DNA from 2 places in the Ensifer canadensis genome. Region 1 is predicted to be linked to the other one. Evidence: riboswitches for the same ligand, from Rfam matches in the RefSeq annotation. Region 1 holds a riboswitch; the other holds the start of a gene.
What was found. A riboswitch is a leader RNA that binds a small molecule or an ion and turns the genes downstream of it on or off. The one in region 1 is predicted to bind S-adenosylmethionine.

Region 1 (4,530 bases):
TGCCCGATTGGTCGATGAAGTTGAACGGCGGGAAATCCACCGTGGTCAGGAACCGTAGGCGCGCAAGGCCGGTCAGATCCGGCTTGGCAATGCGCTCGCGCGCATCGAACAGATTGGGCAGATCCCTGGGCTGGGCGGCAAGCGAACCGGCCATCAGATACACGCACAGAGCCAGCAGTCGGTGGATTTTCATGGGCAATGGCCAGCGCGTCTCTTGGTGGTACCGCACGGCCAGCGCGGCCGCAGATGATTCATGGGTGATGACAAGATTAGCCGGATGGAACCGGGCTGGCTACTGGCTTCGGCGTCCGACGGTTCGGGCCGTCGCACGCAGGAGTGCCGGCTCAAAGCGCGATGGGCTGACATTGAAGAAAAAAGTGGAGCGGGTGATCGGGATCGAACCGACGACATCAAGCTTGGGAAGCTGGCGTTCTACCACTGAACTACACCCGCAGCGCTTCGGAAACTTCCTCAACCGCATGCATCTGTCAAGGACCGTTGCGCCGCGTTGCCGCGCAACGGCACTTTTTCTGTTACTCCGCGTGGAAATGCTTGGAGAGCTTGAGACCCTGAGCCTGATAGTTGGAGCCAAGACCGAGGCCGTAAAGTCCCTCCGGGCGTTCCAGCATATGTTCATAGACCAGCCGGCCGACGATCTGGCCATGCTCGAGGATGAAGGGAACCTCGTGGCTGCGGACTTCGAGCACCGCTCGGCTGCCGCTGCCGCCGGCAGAGGCATGGCCGAAGCCCGGATCGAAGAAGCCGGCATAATGCACGCGGAATTCACCGACCAATGGATCGAACGGCGTCATCTCGGCAGCGTAGAGCGGCGGAACATGCACAGCTTCGCGCGAAACGAGGATGTAGAATTCGTCGGGATCGAGGATCAGCTCGTCGCGGCCACGGCTATAGAGCGGCTCCCAGAAGTCGAACACGGCATGCTGCGCCTTCTTGTCGACATCGACGACCGCGGTGTGATGCTTGCCGCGGTAGCCGATCAGTCCGTCCGGGCCCGTACCCTTGAGATCGATCGAGAGCGCGATCCCGCCGCCGCTGACATTGGGCTTGTCGCTCGCAACCAGCATATCGCTTTCATGCAGCGCCAGCAGTTCCTGCTCGGAGAGCAGCGACTGGCCGGTGCGGAAGCGGATCTGCGACAGGCGCGAACCGCGCCGCACGACGATCGGGAAGGTGCGCGGGCTGATTTCGAGGTAAAGCGGTCCGCGATATCCAGCCGGGATCTTGTCGAACTCCTGGGCGCGATCGGTGATGACGCGGGTGAAGATGTCGAGGCGACCGGTCGAGCTCTTCGGATTTGCCGAAGCCGACATGGTCTCCGGCAGATCGAGGCTTTCCATCAGCGGCACGATATAAACGCAGCCGGTTTCCAGCACGGCGCCGTCGGAGAGATCGACGACATGCAGTTTCAGCCGGTCGAGCTTGTCGGCAACGAGATGCGCCGGCCCCGGCATGAAGCTCGCGCGCACGCGAAATGCCTTGGCGCCGAGGCGCAGGTCGAGGCTTGCCGGCTGGATCTGATCGGTATCCAGCGCCTTTTCGCTTTTCAAGCGTCCGGTCGCAAACAGCGCGGCGATCGCGCGGTCGGCCAAAATCCCAGTCTCGCGGCCCATTTCGATCCTCTTTTCAGTTGCGAGACAAAACCAAACTCCAGGAATTGACGCAAGCGCACCCAAGCAGTATTGGAGCTTTATCCCGTGGTGATTTGGCCGGTCGGCTTGCAGCCACGTTAAACAAGTAGCTAAAAAGGCCGGGTTTCAAACCGGCCCTTCACGCGGCCGGTTTTTTTGTTTTTGAAGGTGATCGTCACATGAGCAAAAACTGGCGCCCGGCAACCCAACTCGTCCACGGCGGAACGACCCGCTCCCAGCACGGCGAGACGTCCGAGGCGATCTTCCTCACCCAGGGCTTCGTCTACGAGACATCCGAGGCGGCGGAAGCACGCTTCAAGGGCGAGACCGAAGGCTTCATCTATGCCCGTTACGGCAGCCCTACCAACGACATGTTTGAAAAGCGCATGTGCATGCTGGAAGGCGCCGAAGACGCGCGCGCCACGGCATCAGGCATGGCTGCCGTCACTGCCGCCATTTTATGCCAGCTGAAGGCCGGCGACCACATCGTTGCCGCCCGCGCCCTCTTCGGCTCCTGCCGCTGGGTGGTCGAGACGCTGGCCCCGAAATACGGCATCGAATGCACGCTGGTCGACGGACGCGATCTCGCGAACTGGGAAAAGGCGATCCAGAAGAACACCAAGGTCTTCTTCCTGGAAAGCCCGACCAACCCGACGCTGGAAGTGATCGACATTTCAGGCGTTTCTCGGCTCGCCAACCAGATCGGCGCCAAGGTCGTGGTCGACAACGTCTTCGCCACGCCGCTGTTCCAGAAGCCGCTGGAACTCGGCGCGCATATCGTCGTCTATTCCGCCACCAAGCATATCGACGGCCAGGGCCGGTGCCTCGGTGGCGTGGTTCTGTCCGACAAGGACTGGATCAACGAGCATCTGCATGACTACTTCCGCCACACCGGCCCGGCGATGTCGCCGTTCAACGCCTGGACGTTGCTGAAGGGCATCGAGACGCTGCCGCTGCGCGTCAAGCAGCAGACCGAAAACGCCCGTCGCGTCGCCGACTTCCTCGCCGAGCAGCCGCAGATCGCCAAGGTGATCTACCCCGGCCGCGCGGACCATCCGCAGGCCGACATCATCGCCAAGCAGATGACCGGCGGTTCGACCCTTGTCGCCTTCGAACTCAAGGGCGGCAAGGATGCGGCCTTCGCACTGCAGAACGCACTGCAGATCGCCCGCATCTCCAATAATCTTGGCGATTCCAAAAGCCTGATCACCCATCCGGCGACGACGACGCACAAGAACCTGACGGACGAAGCTCGCGACGAGCTCGGCATTTCCGCCGGCACCGTTCGTTTCTCCGCCGGTATCGAGGACAGCGACGACATCGTCGAGGACTTCGCCCGCGCGCTGAAGACCGTCAAGGCCTGATACCCACGAACAAGACGGCCGCCCCGAGATCGGCGGCGGCCGCTACTCGACGTCGCGAAAACGCGTTCGCGCGAGCACAATGCGCGATAGCGCGGTGTAGAGGCAGACGACCGCAAACAGCGCCGCCAGCAGCGGAAACCACGTCGGGAACAGGCAGAAGGCCAGGAAGGCGGCGATCGTCTCCGTCGCCTCGGCAAGCCCGGTGGTGAAGTAGAGCGATTTTGCCCCCCGCACATCCGTCGTCATCGCTCGCTTTTCGGCCATAATGGCATAGGCGAGAAAACTCGATCCGTTGACGTAGAACGAGAAGAGCAGCAGACCGCCGACAAGACCGTTGGCCTGCGGATCGGCGCCGATGAAGCCGAGCGGGATGGCACCGTAGAAGGCGAAGTCGAGCACGATGTCGAGGAAACCACCGAAATCGGTTTTGCGCGTGGCGCGTGCCACCGCACCATCAAGTCCATCGCAAAGCCGGCTAACGACGATAACAATGGCGGCGGCAAGGTAGTATTGTCCGGCAATGAGGACAGCGGCAACGAGGCCGAGCGCGAGGCCGGTGATCGTGACCGCATTGGCACCGACACCCCCGCGGGCAAGTGCTGCACCGAGCCGATCCAGTATCGGATCCAGATGTTTTCTCACCGCGCCATCAAGCATCGGCCTCGCCTTTCCGCAGACTTGCCGCCGACGCATGCAATCCTGCCGTTATTCTTGACGAAACCATCTTGCTGTAGAATACCCTGAAAGACTTGAAACAAGGTGTTGCTCATGTATCGCGCGCTCACTCGCGACATAGAAGTTACGGTGGAGCCTTATTATCTGGAAGAGCAATCTGATCCGGATGACAGCCGCTATGTCTGGGGCTACCGCATCGTCATCGCCAACCATTCGGCCGAGTCGGTTCGGCTGATGACACGCTACTGGCATATTACCGACGAGAACGGCCAGGTGGACGAAGTCAGCGGGCCCGGTGTCATCGGAGAGCAACCGTTGCTGAACCCCGGCGATACCTACGAATATTCCTCCGGATGCCCGCTCGATACGCCGTCCGGCGTCATGTTCGGCCACTACAGCATGGAATCGGAAGGCGGAGAACACTTCAACGTGGCAATCCCCGCCTTCTCGCTTGATTCACCAGGGCTCGTTCGAACCCTGAATTGAGGCATCCTACTGCTGGCGGACCTCGCTTGCCTCGAAGCGATAGGTGGTCGAGCAGAACTCGCACGTCACCTTGATCAAGCCGTCCTCGATGGTGCTCTCGATATCGTCGGCGTGCAGTCCGGTGAGCACCGAGCGGATCTTTTCGCGCGAACAGCTGCAGCGATCATAGACCGCCTGCGGCTCGTAGACGCGAACGCCGCGCTCGTGGAACAGCCGATAGAGCAGACGTTCCGTGCCGACCATCGGGTCGGTCAGTTCGTCGGCATCGATCGTCTCGACCATGACCTTGGCTTCCGCCCAGAGATCGTCCTCGTCGAAGAGATCCTCGTTGTCGTCGCCGTCACCCCCCGAAAGAT
Region 2 (4,530 bases), 730 kb from region 1:
CGCCACCATGATCGTCTGCGATCTCATCCGCCCGGAAATGCTGATCGAGATCGAGGTTACCGCCTTCCGCGGCTGACGTCTGACGGGTCGCAGCCAGCGGCAGTGACACCTGCACCGCTTATGCGCTACTGCAGAAGCATGACGACGGCCCTCGCCCGCAGGACCGTTTTCCGCATCACTATGACCGGAAGAAGCCCATGCAATTCGAAGGCACCGCCGACTATATCGCCGACAAGGACCTGATGATCGCCGTCAACGCCGCGATCCGGCTGGAACGGCCACTGCTCGTCAAGGGCGAGCCCGGCACCGGCAAGACCGAGCTTGCGCGGCAGGTTGCAGCTGCTCTGGGACTCGACCTGATCGAATGGAACGTCAAGTCGACGACCAAGGCGCAGCAGGGACTTTACGAATATGACGCCGTCTCGCGCCTGCGCGACAGCCAGCTCGGCGACGAGCGCGTCAACGACGTCAAGAACTACATCCGCAAGGGCAAGCTTTGGCAGGCCTTCGAGGCCGGGAAGCGTGTGGTGCTCTTGATCGACGAAATCGACAAGGCCGACATCGAGTTTCCGAACGACCTGCTGCAGGAACTCGACCGGATGGAGTTCCACGTCTACGAGACCAACGAGACGATCCACGCCCGCCAGCGGCCGATCGTCGTCATCACCTCCAACAACGAGAAGGAACTGCCGGACGCTTTTCTGCGCCGCTGCTTCTTCCACTATATCCGCTTTCCCGACGCAGACACGCTCGCCCGCATCGTCGAGGTGCACTATCCCGGCATCCGCAAGACGCTGCTTTCGGCAGCCCTTGCCGCCTTCTACGATATCCGCCAGGTGCCGGGGCTGAAGAAGAAGCCCTCGACCTCCGAAGCGCTCGACTGGATCCGCCTGCTCGTCGCCGACGAGATCGACCCGGCCGACCTGCGCGCCGATCCAAAGACCATGCTGCCGAAGCTGCACGGCGCGCTTCTCAAGAATGAGCAGGACGTCCACCTTTTCGAGCGCCTGGCCTTCATGGCACGCCGCGACGGATGAGACCGGACGCCAACAAGGTCCTGATCTACGCCACCTGGCGAGGGCATCTGCTCGTCTTCGACGAGCCGGACTTTCCCGATGTAGATCTGCAGGTCCCGGGCGGCACGATAGAACCGGGAGAAAGCCCTGAAGCGGCGGCCTTCCGCGAATTTGTCGAGGAGACCGGGCTGACGCCGCCGCCGGCATTATTGCCATTTAAAACGCAGGACTATCACTTCACGCAGAACGGCCGGAAAATCTGCCATCGCCGGCACTATTTCCATGGGCCGTTAGCCGGCGAACAAAAGGAACCCTGGCTGCACCGCGAAATGACGCCGGAGAGCGGTGGCCCGCCGATCCGCTTTCGCTTCTTCTGGCTCAGTCAGAGCGAGGCCGGCAAGCGGCTGGGATATGGCATGCAGAACGGTCTGGACTTGCTGCACCTAGCAACAGATTGCCCCTCACCCTAACCCTCTCCCCGCAAGCGGGGCGGGGGAACGCGGCGACCGCAACCTCATCACCTGCTGTAAGCCTGAAAGGGAGCCGAACGGCCGCGGCAATGTCCCTTCTCCCCGCCTGCGGGGAGAAGGTGGCGGCAGCCGGATGAGGGGCCAACCCACACGAATCGTTTTTCATTGACCCCCGCGGCCTTGCCGCGCTATCAAACAATCCGTGGTGATTTGGCCGGCCGGCTTGCAGCCACGTTAAACAAATCGCTAAAGGGCCGAGGAAACGTGGATTTTCCGAGGACCGGTCGCGATCAATCGCCGCCGGTTTTTTTGTATTGATCGAGTGGAAGCCCCATGCCCATCAAGATACCCGATACGCTGCCCGCATTCGAGACCCTCGCGACCGAGGGCGTGCGGGTGATGACCGAGACCGTGGCGATCCGTCAGGATATCCGCCCGCTCCAGATCGGGCTGCTGAACCTCATGCCGAACAAGGTCAAGACCGAGATCCAGATGGCGCGCCTCATCGGCGCCTCGCCGCTGCAGGTCGAGCTGTCGCTGATCCGCATCGGCGCGCACCGCGCGAAGAACACCTCCGAGGAACACCTGCTTGCCTTCTACGAGACCTGGGAGGAGGTGAAGGCCCGCAAGTTCGACGGCTTCATCATCACCGGCGCCCCGGTCGAAACGCTGGAATACGAGGACGTCACCTATTGGGACGAACTCAAGCGCATCCTCGACTGGACGACGACCAACGTGCATTCGACGCTGAACGTCTGCTGGGGCGCGATGGCGGCGATCTATCATTTCCATGGCGTGCCGAAATATCCGCTGAAGGAGAAGGCTTTCGGCGTCTACCGCCACCAGAACCTGCAGCCCTCCTCCGTCTATCTCAACGGCTTTTCCGACGATTTCGCCGTGCCGGTGTCGCGCTGGACCGAAGTGCGCCGCGCCGACATCGATGCGGTGCCCGACCTTGAGATCCTGATGGAATCGAAGGAGATGGGTGTGTGCCTCGTGCACGAGAAGAAGGGCAAGCGCCTCTACATGTTCAATCACGTAGAGTATGATTCCACTTCGCTATCGGACGAATATTTCCGGGATGTGGATGCGGGCGTACCGATCAAGATGCCGCATGACTACTTCCCGCACAATGATTCAACCCTGCCGCCGCAGAACCGCTGGCGCAGCCATGCGCATCTTTTCTTCGGCAACTGGATCAACGAGATGTACCAGACGACGCCCTACGAAATGGACCTGATCGGCAGGAACGAAAGCTAGGGCCGGAGCCGCGGATGTTCATCCCCTTCTTCCTCGAATTGAAGGCCGCGAAGATCCCGGTGACGCTCCGGGAATTCCTGTCCTTGATCGAGGGCATGGAGGCGGGCATTGCCACCTTCGATATCGAGGCGTTCTATTTTCTCGCACGCACGGCATTGGTGAAGGATGAGCGCCATATCGACCGCTTCGACGGCGTATTCCGGCATTGTTTTTCCGGCCTTGAGGCCATCAATCCGCCAGACGAGTTCGCGCAGGGTGAAATCCCCGAAGAGTGGTTGCGCAAGCTTGCCGAAAAATATCTGACCGAGGAAGAGAAGCGCCTGGTCGAAAGCCTTGGCGGCTTCGAGACCCTGATGGAGACCTTGCGCCAGCGGCTCAGCGAACAGGAAGGGCGCCACCAGGGCGGCGCCAAATGGATCGGCACCGCCGGCACCTCACCCTTCGGCGCCTATGGCTACAATCCCGAAGGTGTGCGCATCGGCCAGGACGGCTCGCGGCACCGGCGCGCGGTCAAGGTGTGGGACCGGCGCGAATTCAGGGATTACGACGACACGGTCGAACTCGGCACGCGCAACATCAAGGTGGCGCTCAAACGGCTCAGGCGCTGGGTGCGCCAGGGTGCTGCCGACGAACTCGACCTCTCCGGCACGATCCGCGCCACCGCCGAGCACGGCTATCTCGATGTCGTCACCCGGCCGGAACGGCGCAATGCTATCAAGCTCTTGATGTTCTTCGACGTCGGCGGTTCGATGGACGACCATATCCGCATCGTTGAGGAGCTGTTTTCGGCGGCACGCGGCGAATTCCGCCACATGGAGCACTTCTACTTCCACAATTGCGTCTACGAAGGCCTGTGGAAGGACAATCGCCGCCGGCGCGCCGACATCACCCGCACGGCGGAGCTGCTGCGCACCTTCGGCAGCGACTACCGCGCGATCTTCGTCGGCGACGCATCGATGAGCCCCTATGAGATCAGCCACCCCGGCGGTTCGGTCGAGCATTGGAACGACGAGGCCGGCGGGCTCTGGCTCTCGCGTATCGCCGCCCATTTTCCCCGGTCTATCTGGCTCAATCCGGTTGCCGAGCAGCATTGGGGCTACACTCAGTCGATCGGCATGATCAGGAGCCTCGTAGGCGGACGGATGTTTCCCTTGACGCTTGCCGGACTGCAGGACGCGACGAAACAACTATCACGCTGAATCTACCGCAGAAAATCTCGATTTCCGGTTGCCGATCCACCTGAAATGACGCAGGTTGCTTGTCGTGAGGACTGCATGTTTCCGTAAATCGTAGAGCATCCCGCTTTCAAGTGGAATCACTGAAAGCGGATAAGATGCTCTAGAATCAAAGTGCTAGAGCGTCCTTTGTGTGTTCATCTGAACGCACGGCGCTCTAGCCGATTTAAGGATACAACATGCAGCAGTTCTAGAGTGTACAGCGACCTTTGCGCGTCTGCTAAGACGCGCGGCGCTGTGGGGAGCCAGGCGATGGACAAGCATGCGGATACGGAAATCTTCGGACACCTGCCATCGGGTGAGCCGGTTCATCGTGTCGTACTCTCCGGTGGTGGCCTTACTGCCTATATCCTCACCTGGGGCAGCGTGATCCAGGATCTGCGGCTGGATGGCCATGAGCCGCCGCTGGTGCTCGGGTTCACCGATCTCGAAAGCTATCTCGACCATTCCCCCTATTTTGGCGCGACGCCCGGCCGCTGCGCCAACCGTATTGGCGACGGTCGCTTCACGCTCGACGGCAAAACCTACCAGCTCGAATGCAATGAAAAA

Region 2: it holds a riboswitch for S-adenosylmethionine, as region 1 does, so the genes downstream of both, metA (homoserine O-acetyltransferase MetA) here and J3R84_RS00745 (O-succinylhomoserine sulfhydrylase) in region 1, are expected to answer to the same signal.

The regions. Positions count from the first base shown of each region.
Region 1 covers NZ_CP083370.1:156,673-161,202, reverse strand. Annotated here, with positions in the region: gene J3R84_RS00760 (transporter substrate-binding domain-containing protein) at 1-193, opposite strand, end outside; tRNA gene J3R84_RS00755 (tRNA-Gly) at 379-453, opposite strand; gene J3R84_RS00750 (2'-deoxycytidine 5'-triphosphate deaminase) at 534-1,631, opposite strand; SAM riboswitch at 1,706-1,784, shown strand; gene J3R84_RS00745 (O-succinylhomoserine sulfhydrylase) at 1,829-3,013, shown strand; gene J3R84_RS00740 (CDP-alcohol phosphatidyltransferase family protein) at 3,056-3,670, opposite strand; gene apaG (Co2+/Mg2+ efflux facilitator ApaG/CorD) at 3,782-4,174, shown strand; gene J3R84_RS00730 (Hsp33 family molecular chaperone) at 4,181-4,530, opposite strand, start outside.
Region 2 covers NZ_CP083370.1:3,474,446-3,478,975, forward strand. Annotated here, with positions in the region: gene J3R84_RS16905 (RidA family protein) at 1-76, shown strand, start outside; gene J3R84_RS16910 (AAA family ATPase) at 198-1,037, shown strand; gene J3R84_RS16915 (NUDIX hydrolase) at 1,034-1,486, shown strand; SAM riboswitch at 1,679-1,756, shown strand; gene metA (homoserine O-acetyltransferase MetA) at 1,820-2,746, shown strand; gene J3R84_RS16925 (vWA domain-containing protein) at 2,761-3,945, shown strand; gene J3R84_RS16930 (aldose epimerase family protein) at 4,234-4,530, shown strand, end outside.